DNA from 3 places in the Paenibacillus sp. B-A-8 genome. Region 1 is predicted to be linked to each of the others. Evidence: riboswitches for the same ligand, from Rfam matches in the RefSeq annotation. Region 1 holds a riboswitch; each other region holds the start of a gene.
What was found. A riboswitch is a leader RNA that binds a small molecule or an ion and turns the genes downstream of it on or off. The one in region 1 is predicted to bind cyclic di-GMP.
Positions count from the first base shown of each region.

Region 2: it holds a riboswitch for cyclic di-GMP, as region 1 does, so the genes downstream of both, ACN6MV_RS10795 (DUF6612 family protein) here and ACN6MV_RS02420 (choice-of-anchor A family protein) in region 1, are expected to answer to the same signal.
Region 3: it holds a riboswitch for cyclic di-GMP, as region 1 does, so the genes downstream of both, ACN6MV_RS21265 (thiamine pyrophosphate-binding protein) here and ACN6MV_RS02420 (choice-of-anchor A family protein) in region 1, are expected to answer to the same signal.

Region 1 is NZ_CP183882.1:532,526-540,194, reverse strand. Features, by position in the region: gene ACN6MV_RS02440 (ATP-binding cassette domain-containing protein) at 1-314, opposite strand, end outside; gene ACN6MV_RS02435 (Gx transporter family protein) at 344-901, opposite strand; gene ACN6MV_RS02430 (NusG domain II-containing protein) at 885-1,274, opposite strand; gene ACN6MV_RS02425 (alpha/beta hydrolase) at 2,005-2,940, opposite strand; gene ACN6MV_RS02420 (choice-of-anchor A family protein) at 3,111-5,417, opposite strand; cyclic di-GMP riboswitch class I at 5,528-5,618, opposite strand; gene ACN6MV_RS02415 (hypothetical protein) at 6,110-6,502, shown strand; gene ACN6MV_RS02410 (2-oxoglutarate dehydrogenase E1) at 6,701-7,039, opposite strand; gene ACN6MV_RS02405 (hypothetical protein) at 7,361-7,669, opposite strand, start outside.
Region 2 is NZ_CP183882.1:2,509,970-2,517,638, forward strand. Features, by position in the region: gene ACN6MV_RS10770 (RsmB/NOP family class I SAM-dependent RNA methyltransferase) at 1-35, shown strand, start outside; gene ACN6MV_RS10775 (pseudouridine synthase) at 38-802, shown strand; gene ACN6MV_RS10780 (Cof-type HAD-IIB family hydrolase) at 834-1,634, shown strand; gene ACN6MV_RS10785 (hypothetical protein) at 1,899-2,372, shown strand; gene ACN6MV_RS10790 (copper amine oxidase N-terminal domain-containing protein) at 2,492-3,715, shown strand; cyclic di-GMP riboswitch class I at 3,833-3,924, shown strand; gene ACN6MV_RS10795 (DUF6612 family protein) at 4,044-4,892, shown strand; gene ACN6MV_RS10800 (serine hydrolase domain-containing protein) at 5,190-6,362, shown strand; gene ACN6MV_RS10805 (ABC transporter permease) at 6,413-7,234, shown strand; gene ACN6MV_RS10810 (ABC transporter permease) at 7,231-7,669, shown strand, end outside.
Region 3 is NZ_CP183882.1:4,721,955-4,729,623, reverse strand. Features, by position in the region: gene ACN6MV_RS21290 (response regulator transcription factor) at 1-459, shown strand, start outside; gene ACN6MV_RS21285 (ATP-binding protein) at 460-1,896, shown strand; gene glpK (glycerol kinase GlpK) at 2,015-3,508, shown strand; gene ACN6MV_RS21275 (DNA-binding protein) at 3,523-3,771, shown strand; gene ACN6MV_RS21270 (carboxymuconolactone decarboxylase family protein) at 3,894-4,262, opposite strand; gene ACN6MV_RS21265 (thiamine pyrophosphate-binding protein) at 4,273-5,916, opposite strand; cyclic di-GMP riboswitch class I at 6,035-6,130, opposite strand; gene ACN6MV_RS21260 (methyl-accepting chemotaxis protein) at 6,321-7,571, opposite strand.

The sequences.
Region 1 (7,669 bases):
AACTGATTATCTGGATTTTGGAACACCATACCGATGCATTGCCGAATGCTGCCAATCGTTTCCTCACTTAGCTGCATACCACTAACCACAATTTCGCCAGCACTCTTAGGCAGCAATGCATTTAGTAGCTTAACTAGCGTTGACTTCCCGCAGCCATTAGGACCAACCAAGCTAACCCATTGTCCCTGTGAAATAGATAACGTTATATTTTGAAGAATCGGATGCTCAGGATCGTAACCAAACGATACCCCATCCAGAGAGATGATAGCTTGTCCTTCTCCCTCTAATTCTTGACCTTCAAATGATTCATTCATGTTAGTCATCCTTCCGCTGATGTGACTAATCAGTCCAAAAACTCTTCAAACAACGATATTTTTGACAATGAAGCCACCAAATAACGGACTGCATAGCCCACGGCAATTCCTGTTACTACTCCAGTGATCAGCAGCATGGGAAGATAATAAAAAATACTAAGGGATGAGAATACCATTGAAGCTGCCAGCAGCTGACCGATATTATGTGCAATCCCACCAGCTATACTAATTCCGATCAAACTTATACTCTTACCTTTGCCACTAATCAGCATTAATACGAACATTACAACAAAGCTAAAAAGCGAACCGAATAAACTGAACAGTAAGCTTGAAAAAGTACCTAGCAGAAATGCAGTGAGCAGTGTTTTGAGGATGACAAGCAGGAATGCGTCCCGTCCACGTAAAAAGTAAATACAAGTCAAAATCATGATGTTGGCTAATCCTAGCTTAGCACCCGGTACCAGTCCCATTCCTGACAACGGAATCTGTGCCTCTATTAGACTAAGTACTACCGCCACTGCGGCGAAAATCGCAATAATTACCGTTCTTTTTAAAGCTGTTGCAGATTCACTACTGGACATAGGCATCTATATCATCCTCCCCCGACGCACTCGTGATTTCCACTAATACTCTATGCGGTAGACAGACAATCGTCTGTTTGGGCAGGGTAATAAAACCGAAACCTAGGCACACTTGATCCGGGCAGTCAGCATCATACATTTCAATCCCGTAATCATGCACCTTCAAGATGTTATAACCACGGTCGGTACGGACCTCAATGGTTTGTTCTTCTTTTGTAAGCTTTACCGTTTTAAATAACTCGCCGTCCACTGTCACATTGGCTACGAGATTTTTACCGGCCCCACCTTTATCATCATTGTCCGAAAACCATCTCGGTACGAGAAAAGCGAGCGCAGCAATTAACACGATGGAAATCAACCACACATCTGCGCGTTTCATAAAAATCTCCCTTATTTTTTAATTAAAATCCAGACTTATTAATTATAACGGTCTACCCTCAATCCTTCAATCAATGTTGGGGTTTAATGTAAGTTTTAGAGAGCAGTTCACAAAATAGGCACGCAAAATAGCCCCCGTAGTCCCATTCCCTCTGGCTTACTAGCTTTTCCGAATTAATCCGCAAATAATCCGGCATAAGTTATATTCGAATCAATCGCTCTATCTTGCTCTACTTGTTCCCCTCCTAAATCAAACTACCCTTATCTTGGAATTGATTATTATATTTGCCTTTTAAACAATACTGTGTTATATTTATATCGTATTTGTTTTTCGATATATTGAATATCCCCATCAAGAAGATGTCAGGCCGACTCTTTTACACATCGGCATTTTGGACACAGAGGCTTTATGTTTTCTTGCAGAAACTTTCCTTTTTATGAGACTAAATTCGAAATATAGCATTCCGATTCACACTGGCGCGGTCAATGGAGCCGCAAGGGCAAAAGAGAGGTAGGGCTTTTGTCGTATTGGAAGGATTATTCTCGCCACACGGCTGCTGGAAATAACAAGGAATTAAGACACCCGTTACTCACGAACGGCGGGGGATGAATATAACGAAAAAGCATGGCTGTACGAACCTTACACAAGGACACATGCCATGTGTGGAAAAATATAGGCGCCCGATAACCGCTACTTAGCGGATATCGGGCGCTGTCTACGTTCAGGGCATCTAATTTACATAACGATTCACAAAAGCTGTTACTACGTTTATATACCCCGTCTTATCCATATCATAAGCTAACCCATGCCCCGCTTGCGGCACTACGAACTTCTCTTTGGGACTCTGACATGCTTCATACAATTCATTCATCATACTATACGGTACAAAATTATCCGCATCTCCATGAATAAAAAGAATCGGCACCTTCGCTTTCCGCACTTGCTTCAAGGCAGATGCCTCACTAAAGCCATACCCTGCCTTCAAACGAGTAATCAGACTCGCACTTTGGATAAAAGGGAAGCTTGGCAAGTGATACATACGCCGCAACTGGTAGGCTAATTGTGCTTTAACTGAGCTGTAAGCGCAGTCCGAGACAATAGCTTTGACCTGCGGTGGGAGATTTTCACCTGAGGTCATTAGCACGGTAGCACCACCCATAGAGACCCCATGAAGCACAACTTGAGCACTGGGCCCAGTCTTTTCTATTATATATTCAATCCACTGCAAATAATCCTTGCGCTCATGCCATCCAAAACCAATATAATTCCCAGCGCTTTCCCCATGTCCCCTGGCATCGGGAATCAGGATATTAAAGCCCAGTCTCTCGTAATAGATTTTGGCGTACGCCCCCATATCCTTCCCTTTTCCAGAATAACCGTGAGCTATAATCGCCGTACGACCTTCAGCACGATCTGAAAGGAGCAAGTACCCTCTTAGTTGTAGCCCGTCCTCAGATGTAATCTCCATATTCTCAAAGCTCTGACTGGAGATCCAATCCTTCCCCTCCCCCCAAGAAGCCCCGGCAACCGGGGGATCAACCTTCAAGTCACGATTATTACTCAGAAATTCCTTCGGCGCTCGTTTAATAGCAATACCATAAAAGAAAAAGCCCGCAAAGATCAGAGCCCCTATGACGATGATCGCACTAATGAAGAACCATACCAATTCATCTTCCCCGTCCTTTCCTCATATCCGTTGTAAATCAGTATAGCATCTGCTTAGATTGCTCCAAAATATATCAATCATTACAAAATAAAGCCGCTATCGGAATAAGTACCGAAAGCGGCTCTTTTCTGTTCTGGCATACCTTGTGTTCTCGTTATAATTACCGTTTATTATTTCTTGTTGGAGAATCTATTTCTCATTAGCAATCCAATAAGTGCAAAACCTAGACCAGCTACATAATAAGGGACTGGACTTGATTCTCCCGTTTTCGGAAGTTCATCCACAGGTGGATTACCTAGCGGGATTGTATCATCCACCACGGCGATATCCTCTGGTGACGGTGTTGGCGTTACCTCCGTTACTGATCCTAATGGAATCTCGTCATCATCAACAAGTACCTCTGTACTACCCGACGGTGTTGGTGTTGGTACTGGTACTGGCGTCGATGAAGCTACAGGTCCAAGTGGCACAGGGTCATCATTAACGACGATAATGCCAATTACGGAGGATGGCGTTGGTGTTGGGAATACCGGAGCCACCGGTGACGGAGTCGGTGTTGGTGTTACCTCAGACGACGGAGTCGGCGTTGGTGTTGCTTCAGACGACGGAGTCGGCGTTGGTGTTGCTTCAGACGACGGAGTCGGTGTTGGTGTTGCCTCAGACGACGGAGTCGGCGTTGGTGTTGCTTCAGACGACGGAGTCGGCGTTGGTGTTGCCTCAGACGACGGAGTCGGCGTTGGTGTCACGTCCGGCGTTGGTGTCGGCGTCACGTCCGGCGTTGGTGTTGGCGTCACAGTCGGCGTTGGTGTTGGCGTCACGTCCGGCGTTGGTGTTGGCGTCACGTCCGGCGTCGGCGTTGGTGTCACGGCCGGCGTTGGTGTTGGCGTCACAGTCGGCGTCGGTGTTGGCGTCACGTCCGGCGTTGGTGTCGGCGTCACAGTCGGCGTTGGTGTCGGCGTCACAGTCGGCGTTGGTGTTGGCGTCACAGTCGGCGTTGGTGTGTGTGTTGGTTTTGGTGTGTGCGTTGGTTTCGGCGTTGGTGTTGGCTTCGGCGTTGGTGTTGGTTTCGGCGTTGGTGTTGGTTTCGGCGTTGGTGTTGGCTTCGGCGTTGGTGTTGGCTTCGGCGTTGGTGTTGGCTTCGGCGTTGGTGTTGGCTTCGGCGTTGGTGTTGGTTTTGGCGTTGGTGTCACGGTCGGTGTTGGCGTCACGGTCGGCGTTGGTGTCACGCACGGCGTCGGTGTTGGTGTCACGGTCGGCGTTGGTGTCACGGTCGGCGTTGGTGTTGGCGACGGTGTTGGTGTTGGTGTCACGGTCGGCATCGGTGTTGGTGTCACGGTCGGCGTCGGTGTTGGTGTCACAGTCGGCGTCGGTGTTGGTGTCACAGTCGGCGTCGGTGTTGGCGTCGCAGTCGGCGTCGGTGTTGGCGTCACAGTCGGCGTCGGTGTTGGCGTCACAGTCGGCGTTGGTGTTGGTGTCACGGTCGGCGTCGGTGTTGGCGTCACAGTCGGCGTCGGTGTCACGGTCGGCGTCGGTGTCACGGTCGGCGTCGGTGTTGGCGTCACGGTCGGTGTTGGTGTTGGCGTCACAGTCGGCGTTGGTGTTGGTGTCACGGTCGGCGTTGGTGTCGGAGGTGGTTCCTCCCCTCCATATGGATACCAATGCATCTGTACCCCACCAGCAAATCCCTTTGCAATCAGTGTCCCATGCAGTTCACCAGAATTATAAGTTACTTTCGCATGCGGAGCTAGGATAGTTCCTTCTATCGTTAAACTTCCTATGTTTACAGTGCTAGCTTCATAAAAATTAAATAATACCTTGTTAGGGCTGCCTCCCCATATTTGAAAACTTGGAATTTCAACTGAACTTCCGCTAACGTTAACGATAACTGTGGCGTTATTTGCAATATTAAACTGTAAGCCATTAGCATTAGCGAAATCGGCAGCACTTAGATTAAGAACGTTAAATGATTCCGGAGCATCAATTGTTATTTTCCCATATTCCTTTTTGAAAGTTCCAACTGTAGTAAGTGAAGAGAATTCATTAGAACGTCCGATAAGAAATTGCTCTTCAGCATCAAAATCAATAGGCGTTCCTTTTCTCGCTGGTTCTTTAAGATCTACACCGTTGCTGGAAAAAACACCACCATAAACGGATGCTCCATGAATAGTACCATTAGTAAAAGTAATGTCATTACCAGCAATAAGAACATCTCCACCTGGATTATCCTTGGATACGCCGTAATTCTGCAATGTAATGTTACCTTTGGCGGCAAGGCGCCCATGAACCTGATCATTAGATTGTTTGAAATCCCCAAAAATAAAAGTATTAAAATTCCCTGCAATACCTAACACAGGTGTAGGAGTATAGGGAGGTACCTCCCCTGCTGCATTTACCAAATGCCCTCCGGAAAGTCCATTGCCTACCATTAAAGCCCCCGCTAATACTAGTGAGAGTAGCGGTTTTATTCTTCTTTTCAAAAAGCACACCTCCTAAATCTATCATTTATATCTAATCAGAATAATTACCAGAAACTCTAAAAGACCTAACAACAAAAAAGACCGCCAAAAAAGAAGTAGAATTCCCTTCTCATGGCAGTCGGACGGTCATAGTGTCCTTAAGACACTTTAGACTCCTGGACTTTGCGTCCCACCCTTTCGGGCGGTTTGCTATTATCATGATTATATATGTATACCCTTTGCAAAATAGAACCGGCAGTTTAAGCATCCTATTAAATAATCGTCTATGACTTTTAATACTTTCGAACTAATAATAGTTTAGCGCTCCGCCCCCACAAATGTCAATCAATTCCTTTTAATAATCATACACATTAACCAGCACAAAAAAAGCACCTAAAGGCGCTTCACGCAAAAGTTTTTATTCAATTTTAAAGTAACTGTATATAGCCTAATATCGATATCCATAATGGAATACTAAAAATCAAACCAAATACCAATCCACGGCGGAGACTTCCTTCCTCTCTCATCCTAATTCTCCTTTTCATAAGCTTAAATCATTAATTTTTATTATTACAATTTTAATATATTTTATTCTTTCTATTTTCGTTGTGAATTTAATCACATTGGACTGGCTGTTTAGAAATACCATTGATTATTTTTGGGATATCGGGGTAGAATACGAATATACGTTCCCATTAGAGGTGATGAGATTCATGCATAGAGCTGAAAGCAGAGACAACATGCTGGTGAAATCTTATTTATTGCTTCCGATGATTTTATCAGCTTTCGAACGGGACTCCGCCATTTTATCTACACATTTACGAACGCCCGCCCCCTATCTGGAGGTTCTTGGAACCGCCGCGGCAGTAGCTACAGCAGATCTAAGAGATGTTCGTTCGGAAATGAGAAAACGGGGAATCAAGGTATATGAGCAGAACAGGCTCAACACAGGGATAGAAGCCAAATTTATATGCCGCGGATACCATGAACGAATGCTGCTGTTAAACGACATCGTTGCTGCACAAGCTGCTATTCATATGCGCAGATATCTCGGGCTGGATATTTCATCTTTTAAGAGCTATGAAGGGCAGTATCAGATTAAGTAAAGCCGCGTAAGAAGTTACGCCCCTCCCCCCATTTCCATTAGCGAACAAAAAAATAGGCCTTACCATGGGAGTTGGCAAGACCTAAGAGATTTATACCACAAAACACTGGGGGGTGTTTGGTGTCTTCAATATATACCCCGAACCTGAAAATAAGATGATGCTCACATGAAAATCACATTAAAAAGATCAATTTTTGGTTTAGGCTAGATCTGGATGCTCCCATAAGCTTAATCTGCCCTTAGCCGGTACAGGATGACTTAACTGATGAACATCTTCAAGCTTCCAAGCAAAACACCCTTCACTATAGTCACCAAAATCATATTCATTTCCCTTTATCCATTCCCTTAGGTCCACCTCCGGTGTAACCTCATAACACCCCGTGAGTTGACCTAACGCAATGATAACCCCTGTTGGTAAATTTATTGCTGTATAACCATGCTTCCCCAATATCGACCTGAATGGTTCCTGTTCACATATCTTCTTATCTATCCTCATTCCGGCATGAATACCCAACCCCCGCGGTAGGCTGTTCTCCATGATCGAGTTTCGAACTGTTTTTCACCAAGAGCAATCAACGTTGCCCAAGGCTGTCGTATCGTTAAACACCGCATCATATCCATCCCCTCGGAAGATACAGAAAAGCGTGGTCTCCGAATTCCCGGAATACCGCGGTTAACTGGTTCGCGCTTAATGAGTTCATAGTAATATCCCCTTTAACTATATGATTAATTAAACCTATTAAAAGGAAAAATGTACATAACAAAAAGACCACCCGAGAGATGGCCATAGTATCATGCTTATGGTAGGTGCATCTCAGATCCAACATATAGAGGCTTTGGTTCAACATGCACCAGTGCTTTATTCACCAAGCTGCTCCTTGATCTGCGCAATTTCTGTTTCCGTGTACACAAGGCGTTTATTCAAATCGGCGATATAGCTTCTGCGAGCTTCTTGGTCCGCTGTGCTTGTTAGATCGGCCGCAGTAGCTTCCGCTTGTTGGATCGCTTCTTTGAGAAATTGCACGCTGGATTCTGCCACTGCTAATCTTTCCCGGAGTTTAGCCGCCTCAATGATTGCCTTTGGTGTTCCTGTCCGATCTGCAGCCGTTGTGTCAGTCTCAGATATTGCCGCGGGCTTCTCCGTTACTTTACTCTCCAGTATTATTGT
Region 2 (7,669 bases), 2.0 Mb from region 1:
AGAACGAATATCCCGCAGGCTGGAGGTGGATGTAACAATGAGCCAATCAGGTAAGCCCGCCAAAAAACAACGATTAGATAAAGTATTGTCCCATATTGGAGTGGGGTCGCGCAGTGATATCCGTAAACAAGCTAAACAAGGCTTAATATTGGTGAACGGGACAGTGGTAAAAGATAGTGGGTACCATGTGGATCCTTATGCCGATAAAATAGAGGTAGGGGGAGAGGCTGTTACCTACCGTGAATTCATATATCTTATGATGAACAAACCCCCGGGTGTCCTGTCAGCTACGGAGGACAAGCGGGATCGGACAGTTTTGGATCTTTTAAAGCATGAATATGCACAGTTTGAACCGTTTCCTGTAGGAAGGCTAGATAAGGATACTGTGGGACTGCTTCTGATCACTAATGATGGGAAGCTTGCCCATGAATTGCTGTCGCCACGTAAGCATGTCCCGAAAACGTACGAGGCAACCATCGAGGGCGATGTAGACGCGGATGATGTCGCGGCTTTTGCAGCAGGGGTGGAGCTGGAAGATGGCTACGTTACTTTGCCTGCACACTTAACCATTCTTGGAAGAGAGCGCGGCAGCAAAGTGATTTCCCATATTTCACTTATCATTACTGAGGGGAAATTTCATCAGGTGAAGCGTATGTTTCAGGCGGTAGGCAAAAAAGTCACTTTTCTGAAACGTGTATCTATGGGAGAATTGAAGCTTGATGAAAGTCTGCCGCTGGGAGCTTGTCGGGAACTGACGTCAGAGGAACTGGCACTCTTAGGCACAGAATCATCTCAAGGATAATATAGAAAAAGAAAGACAAGGATGGTGGAGTATGAGATACAAACTGATTGCACTAGATGTGGACGGTACGCTATTAAATGATGATCACCACTTAAGCTCTGAGAATAAAGAAGCTATTGCTGAGGTTACACGCCTTGGCGGTCAAATCGTATTGTGTACGGGACGCAGTCCACAGAACTCGATTCCTTTCATGGAGGAAATGGGGCTGTCTGGTTACGTACTAGGTCACAACGGGGCTGCAACGGTACGTGTGAAAGATCGAGAAGTATTGCATCAATACGGTATGGATGCACGTGGTCTTGACCCCTATATTGACTATTGCCGTAAACACAATATTCATTATGATGTGAATACTGCTTTTGATATGTACGTTGATAATGTAGAGAACCTGACAAAAGAAGCTAATTATATGTATGAGCACTTTCGTATTGTGCCAGCAACACTGCCAGCCTGGGAAGATTTCCGTGAGCCGGTTGTTAAGTTTACTGTATTTACACAGCCAGAAATCCTTGACGAAGCTGAGCGTGAATGGCGTACTTGGACCCCTGAATACAACATTTTGCGGAGTGGTGAATTTTTCGTTGATTTGATGCATCCGGAATCCTCTAAAGGTAACGCTTTAAAAAATCTTGCTGTGAAGCTGGGAATACCACAAGAAGAAGTTCTCTCCATCGGTAATTATTTTAATGACATTTCTATGCTTACTTACGCAGGGATGGGTGTGGCGATGGATAATTCTCCTGTAGAGGTAAAAGCGGCAGCGAATGCTGTAACGGGTTCGAACAACGAGCATGGTGTGCGTGATGCGCTCGTAAAATATTGTTTATCCTAAGATTTTTTGGATTTGTGAAATAAGTTTAGGTGCAAAGCATAAAGCGGACGGGAGTCTGTTTTATGCTTTTTTTGTTGTGAAGGTAATTCATTCTAGTACTCTTTGGTTTGCTAGTTTCATATTCTCCTTTAATCTCTATACTTGTTTGATATAATAGATGTTAATTCCAATATTTGGTTGATGTATCCTTAGGTGAATTGATGGTATGTGTACCCGAATAATTTGCTGCCTTTTACTTATTATGTAATACGAAGGAGGGAAGAGATGAAGAGTGTTTTTTCTTATGTTTTATTAATATTGATTATTTTAATAAGTGGATGCAGCGGTAGTAATCAAGATAGGGTTCTATCGATGAATTATGATTTCGCTGAGCCGTTTAGATTTCCATTTGAAGTGAATGAAGTTCGTACGAAGATAGAACTTGATAATCCATATATACTCCAACAATATATCTTTCATTATAAAAACAAGCAGACCACACAGGAAATTAGGTTGATTCTAAGTAAGGTTATAAATGATCCAGAGAAAGTATCTGAACAAGGTAAACAACCTTATACACTAAAAAACGGAAAACAGGCTTATTACGATGAGGATGAGACCAGTCAATCTATTTGGTGGGAGAGCAAAGATGGTTTCTTGGCCCGCTTTGTTTATTATATCAACGGAAATCTTGATCTGTTAGGTGATTACAAACTGGATGATTCCGATCTAGTAGACTTAGCTAATCAGGTTCAATAGTATTTATAGAAACACTTCCCTTCATAAAAAAGTCATCATGGAATGGGACGGAAATATAGAAGAAGTTGAATTAAACAGGTAGAACAAATTACGCCATTATTGAGAATAGGATGTGTTAAATGGTTAGAAAGTTTGCGGTTCTTTTATTGAGCTTTTGCTTGATAATGACTACACCGCTTGTTATAGGGACAGCGTCTGCTGACAAATCTATTCAGTTGTTTGTGAATAATGTAAAGGTTGCTGGCGTTCATCCGATCTTAAAGTCTGGTGTTATGTACGTGCCGTATCGCCAATTTTTCTCCGCCATGGGTTATAAGGTATCATTTGATCCTGATACTCGTAAAATCTCAGGGGTCATAAGAGGTGCCAAAATCGAATTCTGGGCTGGTGAGGCTATCATTTACTACGACGGAGTGACTTATTATTTGGATAAAGAGATTCCTGTCCTTAATGGACAAGTGTATCTTCCTCTTCGTTTGGTTAGTAACTTAGCGAAATATTCGGTTAGTTATGATCAATCTAAGCTATCTGTGAGCTTGAAACCGTACGGAGAGGGTCAGGAAGCTGCTATTCAAGAACTACTTACGAAATACTACGAAACGTTTAGTCCCCGTTTATTAACATCTGATAATCTTAAATTAGGTTATATGAATCTAGAATATGATTATGAAGCTAATCAACCAATCAGTGAAATCGCAGTTAAAGACTTCAAAGTGACAATAGATCGGATTGAATACACTTCTGCTAGTGAAGCGAATCTTCAAGTAACTTACATTAAGAACACAGAAGAATTGAAGCGAGAAGCTGTGTATCTTTTCGATATTCGATATGAACGAGGACAGTGGAAGATCGCGAATGATAGCTTGATTTTTAATCGTATGGAGCTTCCTGCGGATATTGATAAGAAAGCTGCGGTTATTATGGAGAATCATCAAACCGAGCAGAATGCCGTATTGGCAGATCTAAGAACCTATTACAATGCGTATAACTCCGAAAATCTTGATCTTACTACCCAATATACAGACCCCTCGATTATTAAAGAATGGAATGCTGTTGTGTTCAGTTCGGTGACATGGGAAAGTATGATGAAGGGGCACTTTGCCAATTCTGAATCGAGGTACTTGCTAACCGACGAACGAGTCGTTTACCTAGGAGAAAAGGAAGCTGTCGTCCATGGGAAACTCGATTGGAGCGATGTTACATACAATGAAGGGGTAGACAATGATAAATACGAAGCTCTTATTTACTTGAAATATGTTAAGGGTCATTGGACTTATAATACTGACACCAGCCTAGACCAGTACTTTGATGAAAGAGAAAACAGCAATTTGAATAAAAATTAATCTATTACCTTTATTGTAAAGATAAATGGAAGATAAGTCGTTTACAGGTAAATATGACCATGCTAAAATTGGCAAAGGGACAAACGTCCTTTAATCTAATTTAAACTAATTGAATGTCCGCGTTAAAGGTAAAATCATCGAAAGATGATGACACAAAGCCATGGGTCTAAAGCCTTTCTACAGAAGGAAATGATCGCCAGGCCGCCATAGGGATGTCTTATGAATCATAAAGGATAGTTCTGAAGGACGTGTAGTCTATTTCGAGCTGTTTTTATTATTCCGACCTATACGGTGTTACATTATCGCAAGGGGCCGAAAGGGGAAGTACATGAAGAGTTTTTTTAAAACAATAGGTACAGGGTTGGCAGCGGGTGCTTTATTGCTGTCCGGAACGATCGGATGGATGTCTAATCCTCAAGTTGTGTCTGCAGCTACGACAGCAGCAGTCACTGCGGATCAAATGATCAGCAAAGTAACGGCAGCCTCCAAAGCACTAAAGAATTTCCACTTAGATGTGACCAAAAAACAGGATATTCAAAGCGGAGGGGTGCGTATCAGCAACACCAACACACTGAAGCTGGATATCAACCGTCTGCCGAATTTTGCCGCAGCAGGCACCGTCGATAGCAGTCTTTTAAAAACATCTTACAGCCTGTATGCCAATGACAAGGAGTATTACTATCTTGTAGACGGAAGTGAGCTTATCGATGAATCTGAAGACGAGGGTTACGACGATGACGGGGAGCCCATCGATCCCAATGCACAGTATTGGCTTGGACTGGAGAAGGTGGAGTGGAATGCTTTTTACTCGAAAGGTCAATATGATCCTGTTTCCATGCTTGATTCGGTCAAAAGTTATAAAAAATCGATGAAAGTCAACAATGTTGGCGCACAGACGGTCCTACAGTTCACGATAACTGATCCGACAGCAGCTAAGGGAATAATCGCACTGTATGACCAGGAGAATCTCTGGGATGGTGAGACCGTTCAACCGAAAAGCGTAACTTGGAAATTGTTCGTCAATACTAAGACCTGGCAAACGGAAAAGCTGACAGTCGATCTGAGTTATGTGCTGACCAGTGACGGAGAAAAAGATACATACACCACGAAAATTGAAGCTAAATATTCCAAGAATAACAAAGGTACAGCCATTGTAAAGCCGGCCGAACTAGAATAATAAAGGCATTTCATATCGAGTAAAAAGCGCTGTTCAATAGAGCAGCGCTTTTTGCTCGATTCTTGACAGTGGCTACCGGAAGTGAGATCAGTAAAAAATAGTTAAATATATAATTGACCTTCCATTTATTAGGGTTTTAGCGCATGCTATTTATGTAATTAATAAACTGAATTAATTTATAAGTACGTGAAATATCATGTTGTAACTATTACATTGACAAGGTATTATGAGTTAGGTGTATATTTACATTTATGAGAATTTATTGTGTTTTTATTTAATATTAGGGGAGTGTGAACAATGTTATCATCCACAGAGCTTAGTAAGCTGCACGAAGTGAATTACAGGGAGGATCGCTTAGAGGCACTTAATCATTTTTATGGGGATCTCTGTGATAAGAAAGTAGCTGATGGTTATATTTATTCTCTAAGTCGTTATGGGAAAATATTTGCTAATGGTGCCGGGGGACGTTTCAGTTACGAAGAAGACAGCACCCAAGAAATGAAAACGGATACAATTTTCCGCATTGCTTCAATTACAAAGCTGTTTACGGCGACGGCGATCTGGCAGCTTGCGGATAATGGTAAGATTTTTATGGGGCAGCCTGTTAGTTCTATTCTACCGGAGTTTGATGCGGATCCTTTTAAGCCGATTACAATTGCCCATTTACTGACTCATACCTCCGGCATTGCACCTGATCATGGCACTATTAGTGATACTTACTATAAAAGTGCTTGGTGGTATATTTATGAATCTGAGGTTGGAAAAGAAAACTGGATCCAAGCTGGGCTTTCCTATGGGCTTCATTTTCCAGTAGGGACGCAATGGATGTATTCATCGTTCGGATATGTGATCTTGGGTGCAATTATCGAGAAAATAACGGGTGTTTTTGCAGAAGAATACATAATGGACAACATTGTAAATCCGTTAGGCATGAAAGATACCTTCTTTGTTATACCGCCAGAGAAAGCGAGTAGGATCGCCATTCGTTCGGAAGGGGCCAAGGAATATCTTCAGAAGCTGCAAAACGGGGAATTTACGGATGAGGAACAAAGGTCTGAAGAAGAAATCAAGCTTCCCGGAACTGGTGGGGGTTTATATTCAACAGTTACTGATATACAAAAGTTCGGAATCATGTTGCTTAACCAAGGGGAATACGAAGGTGGTCATATCTTAAGTCGTATGGCTGTTCAAAGAATGACCAAGCGGTTCAATACTGAGAAAATTCCAAACTACGCATGGGGAGATGGAGGATCGGATCGTCCGTACGGACTTGGGCCGGACCTTCGATTTAATGTAAGTACTTCTTACTCTGAAGGCACTTATTTTCACGAAGGGGCAGGAGCATGTGCCTTGTTCATTGACCCTATAGAAAAGATGGTTGCCGCTTGGTATCTCCCTTGGCATAAAGGGATATGGGATGGTAGAGGCGTTTTTGGCACACATAATGTGATCTGGTCCGGACTCGAATAAGAAGTTTGCTATTTTTTATGAAATATCTACAGATAGGCAGGATGTGACTTATGTTTGAGCTGATAAAGCACCGCTTTCGCCTTATGAGAGCGGTTGCTTTTGTTACTTATAAGGAATGGAGTGCGTACAGGACGCATTCGATGGTTTCTATTTTTGTAGGTCCTGTGTATTTTTTGGTGCAGTATTATATATGGAGCGCTGTTTATAGTGGGGAATCTTCTATTAACGGAATGTCACTTTCCCATATGCTCTCTTATTTTTGTGCCACGATGCTGATTAACTATTTGACCATGGATTTTGCCGATTGGAATTTACAAATGCTCATCCGCACGGGGAAGTTCATTACGTTCTCTTTAAGACCGATGAATCATATGTTCTATGCGTTGTCTCAGAAGGCGGGGCATAGGGTACTTGGACTTCTATTTGAATTTATACCCTGCTTTATGATTTTCTTTTTTGTTTTTCATATTGATGTTTTGCCTGCAAATTTACTTTATGCAATTCTTTCGATAGCAATGGCTTTTATGATGAATTTTTTTATCCATTATAGTATTGGAATGGTCGCCTTTTGGATGGTGCAGTCCTCTAGTATTCGTAACTTTTTTAGTCTTTGCGAGGGGATATTCTCAGGATCGCTGATTCCATTAGTCTTTTTTCCAAAATCCTTACAAATGGCGTCCTTTTTCTTACCGTTTCAGTATACGACCTTTCTTCCTGCAATGGTCTATACAGGTAGCTATACTTTAGCTGATATAACCTTACCTATTCCTCAAGTTTTGTTGCTGCAGCTTATAGCCGTTATGATTGCCGGAATAGTCTGCCGGGTGTTGTATGCGGTGTCGCTTAAGCATTTTACGGGGGTGGGCGCATGAAACGTATGTTTTTAATATACAAAACTTGTATGAAGGCGAATATAGCTTCTGCTATCACTTATCGTGTTAATTTTATTCTTAATAGTCTTATCATGCTTATAGGGAATGTGTTGTTTCCTCTAGTAACGGTATTCATTTATAATTCGAATGCTTCATTTGAAGGATGGACCTTTAAAGAGGCGCTGTTAATTCAATCTGTTTTCATTTTGTCTACGGCTTGTGCCGGGATTTTTTTTAACGGAATTATGTGGAATACAATGTCTCATGTAGTAGAAGGGACTTTGGAAGTGGTATTAATTAAACCAACCTCGAGCCTTTTTCTGCTGTTGGCCAGATCTTTTGAGTTCGAAAGTATCGGGCTTTTAGGTGGAGGAGTAGTCATGTTCGTATACGCACTTAGCGGAATCGATGGGATGACCATCGGCTCTTGGTTAT
Region 3 (7,669 bases), 2.7 Mb from region 1:
GAAGAGATTAATCGTGTACAGGGCTTTGAGATGGGTGCTGATGACTATGTCGTGAAGCCATTTAGCCCTCGCGAAGTGATTTATCGCGTGAAGGCCATTATGCGCCGTTCTTCGGCAACTGCATTTTTGTCCAAAGAGAGCAACTCCAGTAATAACATTGTATTTACTCATCTTATTATTGAGCATGACGCACACCGGGTTACTGCTGGCGGTGAAGAAGTGAGTCTGACACCGAAAGAATACGAACTGCTGCATTATTTGGCGATTTCGCCGGATAAAGTATTCTCTCGTGAAGAATTGCTTAAAGATGTTTGGAATTATGAGTTTTTCGGAGATTTACGTACTGTAGATACCCATGTTAAACGTCTTCGTGAAAAACTGAATAAGGTATCACCGGAATCTGCGGCGATGATTACTACCGTATGGGGTGTAGGCTACAAACTTGAGGTACCTAAATAAGTGAACTTCTGGAGAAGTCTTGTCGGTAAGCTGTGGGTTACGATCATCTGCCTGGTCGCTGTCGTACTGATTACACTCGGGTTGTTTCTACTTCCCTATATCGACAGTAACTTTGCCAATTCTGGTGATATCAAACGTTTATTTATGTATACCTGCATGATCGGATTTTCTTTGACGACATTCTTCGCGTTGTTCTTGTTCACCAAGATCACTCAACCGATGCAACGTGTCATCGAGGCTGCAAACAATATTCGACGTGGTGAATACGGAACAAGGCTGACGCTTGTCACGAGCGACGAAATCGGTCAATTGGCGACTTCCTTCAACCATATGGCTGAGGAGTTGGAAGAGAATATCCGCAGTCTGCACCATGAGAAGGGTCATCTATCCAGTGTATTACGCAGCATGAGTGATGCTGTAATCACCTTTGACACCCTAGGCCAGATAATTCTGACCAATCCGCATGGTCAATCGCTTCTTGAGAGTTGGAGCGATTTAGAGTGGGAACAAGAGAGTGATATTGAACCTCATTCGGAAACGGCTGAGAGTAATGTTCCACCTCCCCTTCGTCCTTTATTTTTGAGCACGTTGAAACAAGGCGGCGATGAGCGTTCTAATGTACATGTCCGGCAGGGCGTGTGGTCCGTCCATATGGCACCTTTATATTCTGAGGGTAGCATTCGTGGAGTGGTTGCTGTTCTGCGTGATGTGACTGAAGAAGTACGACTCGAAAAAATGCGCCGTGACTTCGTGGCGAACGTCTCTCATGAGATTCGGACGCCATTATCGATGATGCAAGGTTATAGTGAGGCTTTACTTGACGGCATGGCTACTTCACCAGAGGAAAGCAGTGAACTGATTCAGGTCATTCATGATGAATCACTCCGTATGGGACGTCTTGTAAAGGATTTACTCGACCTTGCGCGAATGGAAGCCGGACACACGGATATGTTGAAGGCAGAGGTAGATATGAATGAACTGCTTGAACGTGTGTACCGTAAATTTTCCGTACGTGCTAAAGAGCGTGATATTCATCTGCAGCTAAACAAAGAGAGCGATGTCCTTGTTCTTAAGGCTGCGGATGAAGATAAGCTGGAGCAGGTCTTAACGAACTTGCTCGATAATGCTTTTCGTCATACACAGGGCGGTAAGAAGATCACAGTTCATACAGGAACTTGTATCTTAGAAGGACGTCGCTATTTTGAAATTAAAATTCAGGATGAAGGCGTCGGTATTCCTCAGGAAGACCTGCCGTATATATTTGACCGTTTCTACAAAGCCGATAAGGCACGTGTACGTGGAGAGTCAGGTGGAACGGGACTTGGGCTTGCGATTGTTAAAAATATTGTTGAGTCGCATCATGGAACCATTACAGCTTCCAGTAAATTGGGTGAGAGTACTACCTTTACCCTAAGACTTCCTGTCGAAAAACAGTAATTCCAAACACAATGTGTGATAGCGCCTCTGACAGCAGAGGTGCTTTTTGTTGAAACGAACACATTAATCTTGTTCATCGTGGAACATATCTCATTGTTTATGCTTGGGAGGCCATCAAATGATTTTATCTTTAGACCAAGGGACTACCAGTTCACGAGCCATATTGTTCGATAAGGACGCTAGAATGGTCTCACAAGGACAATATGAGGTTGAACAATCTTTCCCCCGCCCTGGCTGGGTGGAGCATGACCCAGAGCAAATTTGGGCGTCACAGCTTGCAGCTGCAAGAGAGGCGATTACTCGGAGCGGGATTGCGCCTCAGGAAATATTTTCTATCGGTATTACGAATCAGAGGGAAACGGCCCTAATCTGGGATAGAGCAACAGGTAAGCCGATTTATCCTGCGATTGTATGGCAGGACAGACGTACTGCAGAGCTATGTGAAGAGATCAAGAGTAAGGGGTTAGAGGGACTTATTGCTAGCAAGACGGGACTCGTTGTGGATGCTTATTTTTCTGCAACCAAATTCTCCTGGATTCTTGATCATGTGGAAGGCGCCCGAGAGCGTGCGAATAATGGCGAGTTATTAGCTGGGACGGTGGACAGTTGGTTAATCTGGAAGCTTACTGGCGGAGCTATACATGCCACTGACGTAACTAACGCATCACGTACGATGCTATATAATCTCCATAAACGCTGCTGGGATGAAGAGCTAATGGATGAGCTTCGAGTACCACACTCCATCCTGCCAGAAGTGAGAATGTCCGGTAGTGAATTTGGTGCAGCAGATGCACAGTGGTTCGGTGCAGAAATCCCTATTCACTCTGTATTGGGAGATCAACAGGCTGCTTTGTTTGGGCATACTTGTCTTGAACCCGGCAGTGCCAAAAACACCTATGGAACTGGATGCTTTATTCTGATGAATACAGGCACGGAAGCCGTTGTTTCCAGTCATGGTCTGTTGACCACTGTGGCCTGGGGAATGGGAGAGGAACTCTATTATGCGCTCGAGGGCAGTGTATTTGTAGCCGGAGCGGCTGTGCAATGGCTTCAGGAAGGGCTGGGACTCATAACGGAGCCGGCAGGCTCAGAAGACAAAGCACGGGAAGTTGAGGACAGTGAAGGGGTTGTCGTCGTACCAGCTTTCACTGGACTAGGTGCACCTTATTGGGATATGTACGCACGTGGAGCCGTATTCGGTCTAACTAGAGGCACAACCTCGGGACATTTGGTACGGGCAACGTTAGAGTCATTAGCATTTCAGTCTAGAGACGTAATAGGGGCTATGGAAAAAGATGCGGGCATGCCATTAACCGGCCTTCGTGTAGATGGTGGAGCTGTTCGTAATGATTTGCTGATGCAGTTCCAGTCTGATATCCTCGGTAGTGAAGTTACTCGAACTACATATGCGGAGACGACTGCGCTGGGAGCAGCGCTTTTGGCTGGATTAACCTATGGGGTCTGGACAAGAGAACAGCTGGAAAGCTTCAATAAAGCGGAGAGGGTCTTTTCACCTGTAATGGGTATGGATGAGCGTGAACGTCGTTACAGCGCGTGGAAAGACGCTGTAGCGCGGACCATGGGCTGGGAGAAACACGAAGGATATCAGTGATCAGGGAGATGCATATGTCTAAGAACAGAAATATAGAAACTGATCCTGCAGGAATGCTTGGCGGATCAGAATCAGATCTTCCGACTGGATTGGCCAAGCCTGCGCTTCGAGCACTCCATGGTGCTGGGTATACAGAGATTCACCAAATCAGTAAGCTCACTGAGTCAGAGCTTCTGCAGTTACACGGGATGGGACCTAAGGCACTTAATCAATTACGGCGTGCGCTCACGGAGAAAGGTTTGTCCTTTGCCAGTGAGTCCTAAAGTCCCCATCACAGATTAACACAAAAAGCGGCAAGCTAAGGATTATCCTTGGCCTGCCGCTTTTTGTGTTGCAATATTTAATATTCAATAACAAATGCTACATTTTGCCATCCGGCATATAGTTACTTTATTTCTTCAATCGTTTCGAGAAGGATATTAAAAGCGGTAATGATTCTAGGTGCCCCTATTGCGGGTACTAAGTGTAATAGAATCCCTTTGAGTTGTTCTACAGTAACTCCCACACGAAGAGCCATGACATAATGAACACCCAATTGATCAAACTGACCCATCGAAATCAGGGCAGAGATAACTGCGATTTCCTTCCAGTCAGCTTCGATTGTGTTGCGTTGAAAAATATCGCCGTAGGCATTTCCCATAATAAATTCAGCCAAATCAGGGAAATGTTCTTTAATCGGAGCCAGTGCCTTAGCTCCGTAGTCTCCTGAGAGATTCGTGAAGTGGTTAAGACCACTGTTTACATTGTCTTTCATAAGTGACCTCCTAATTTAGGTTCAGAGTACGATGAGCAGTCGGAGGGACCTCATCACGGTCTGTTAGCAGTTCAATGACGGCAACACGGTTGATGGCAACAGCGTCCTTGATAGCTGTTTCGAACTCCTCAGCTGTCTCACATTTGTAACCCGTAGCACCAAGTGATTCTGCGAATTTCACAGCGTCCATAGGGACTTCGTAGATCGTTCCGTCAATACGTCCTGTAGTTTTTTCCATACCTTTTAGAGCCATATCTAGCTGTTTATTATTCACAACAATGAATATGACAGGAATATCCTTGCAGACAGCAGCGTTAATCTCTGCGCCTAGCATCATAAAGCAGCCGTCTCCTGTAATGCAGAAGATCGTTTCTTCTGGTGCAGCAACCTTTGCGCCAATTGCCATCCCGATGGAATTACCCATACATGCAAAGTAAGCATCGAATACAAAACTGCCAGGTTTCTTAACCTTGTACCATTTCGCAGCATGGAAACCGTGACTTCCATCATCAACAAAGACTGTGCTGTTATAAGGAATCAAATCACTCATCGTACTCAAGACCGATGCAAGTGAAAGGTTTGGTAAAATCGGAGGCTCTTCGGTATAATCGGAATTTGTCGGTGCTTCGCGTTTTGTGATGTTGTTCGTGTCAATATTATTGAGATAGCAAACTAGATTGTCACGTAGATCTCCAGTCACTGGAATCGTTTTAGAGAACAATATTTTTCCGACAAAAGTCGGATCGCTATCAAACTGAATTAATGTTGCAGGATGATTTTCCCTTTTAAGATTACAAATAGTCATATCGCTTAAACGTGACCCGAGAACGATAAATAGATCACTTTGATTCAGCAAGTCATCCCCATGGGTACAACCGCCTACTCCAATTGGACCGTGATAGAGTGGATGATCCCAAGCTATAGCTCCTTTACCACCTGGAGATGTAACTACAGGAATATTAAATGTTTCTGCTAATTGAATTAGCTCACTATGTGCTCCTGAGCGGTTAACGCCTTTACCCGCGATAATTATTGGATTCTTTGAGTTATTTATAGCATCAAGTACACGGTCGATATTAGCATGGCTAACCAGTGATTCGCGTTCAGGGATTACAATATTACATTCCTCTAGCAATTCCGTTTGTACATCAAAGGGAATACAAAGGTGAACGGGACCACGATTACCGCTCAAAGCAATGGATATGGCATGATTAAAGATTGTGCTAAAGTGATCTCCACGTTCAATAAGCTTGCTATATAAGGTGGCAGGTCTAAACATATCAGCTAAATCAGCTAGAAAAGAGGTAGAGTCCTGACATTGGGGAATTCCAAGCTCTTTAATAGATTGATGGCCAGTAATAAATAGGACAGGTAGGTTGTTGGCCTTAGCATGTGCTGCTGCAGTTAGTAGGTTTGTTCCACCAGGACCCGAAGTGCCAAAAGCTACGCCTAGTTTTCCAGTTTTCAGCGCATAACCAGCTGCTTCGAAGCCGGAACTGCTTTCATGTCTTCCAGGAATAAATTCAATACCGTAATCTACCATTTTAAGAACGATAGGACAAATGGATTTACCGATGATACCAAAGGAATGGGTAACACCAAGGTTCCGTAGTGCTTCCGACATGTAATCTGCGACTGTCTTCAAAAAATACACCTCACAAGTTGATTGTTATTTTAAAACCAAACACTAGAAAACCTGTGCTCTAAAATAGGGCACAGGTTGGTAGCATAAATCGCCATAGAGACTGAACAAAAGTCCAGTCGTCTTGGTTTTCAGCAACCTGGCAGTCATGGCCTCAGATTAAAAATGAGGCTGTAGATCCATGGTTTTGCGTCATCCTCTTTCGAAGATTTTGCCAATATTAATTTAGAAATTTATAAGAAGAATTTTCCTTTACAATATATTCCTAGACACTCTTTGTCAATATATTATCGCAAATTAACTCGAATTTTGACGAAAGTCTTGTCGAACCTATGAAATAATAGATATAAAAAAACTGCTCCTAAGTCTAAGCTTAGGGGCAGTTTTTGAATTTGTTTATATGATTTGGACGTCACTTAAAACTTGAAAATATGGATCGTCTTCTGTAGATTAAATACAGCCTGAGTCATTTTCTCAGTTTCTTCTGCAACGGACTGCAGGGCATTAATTTGTTCATTCATAGCGGCTGATACTTCTTCGGTGCCGGCAGCGGTTTGCTGCGTGATCGCAGAGATATTCTCGATTGCACTTGAGATTTTCAATGCACTTTCCAACATAAGATCACTTTCGGCAGAGAAGGAGGAGATCTGCTCGGTAATATACTGTACACTTTGCACGATTTGAGCAAAGATATGAGCAGATTGAGTGATCATCTCATTCTGTACCTGTACGACTTCTTCGTTGATAGCGATATTATCAATCGCTTGTTTAATATCAGTTTCGATGCTCCGAACCAAGCCAAAGACTTCCTTCGTAGAAGCCGTTGATTCTTCAGCGAGCTTGCGAACCTCCTGTGCGACTACAGCAAATCCTCGACCATGTTCTCCTGCACGCGCTGCTTCGATGGAAGCATTTAGTGATAACAGGTTGGTCTGTTCAGCGATCTCAGTAATGGTCTTTGTGATCATCGTAATGCCGCGAGCATTTTGAGAAAGGGCTTCGATAGTGTCAGCTACTTTTTGAGTAGCCTGGATGTTTTTACGCATGCCTTCAGCTTGAGTATCAACGGATTGGCGTCCTTGTTCAACTAGCTCTAATGTATGTATTGAACGTCTGTTCATTTCTTTTGTTGAGTTCGTATAATTGGATACTTTATTCTCAATATCTTTAATAGATTCTGTCATTTCAGCGATATCCGTAGATATTTCATTTGCACCAAGAGCTAGCTCGTTAGACGAAGAGGCTACCTGTGCCATGACAATTTTCAAATTCTGATTCTTATCTTCGATTCCACGGCTTGCATCCATAACTTGACGAGTGATTTGTGATGCTTCTGTCAAAATCTTCTTGAGCTTGTCAATCATAGTATTAAAGGAACGGCTTACGTCCCCCATAGACCCGTTCTCGTCGGCTCTACTAGTAAAATCCCCTTTTGAAATACTATGAGATACATTCGCGATGTCATCAAAAGAAGATGTAAGCGTTCTCTCGATAAAGCGGGCCACTGGGAAGGTTAGAGCAGCAAGAACGACGATTAGAACAATACCCAAAATAATGTTGCCTAAGATCATAAAAGTAACTAAAACAGGAATAGCAAATAGTGCGGCAACGAGGTAACATCCGGCAACAATTCTTTGTTTTAACGGAAGTTTATGCATCCAGTTCATTGGTATAATGTCCTCCTTATTAATATTATGTATTGGTGTTATTATATGGGATTTAAAGGTGATTGGTCTATAGTAAGAACTGACATAAATCTTCTTTT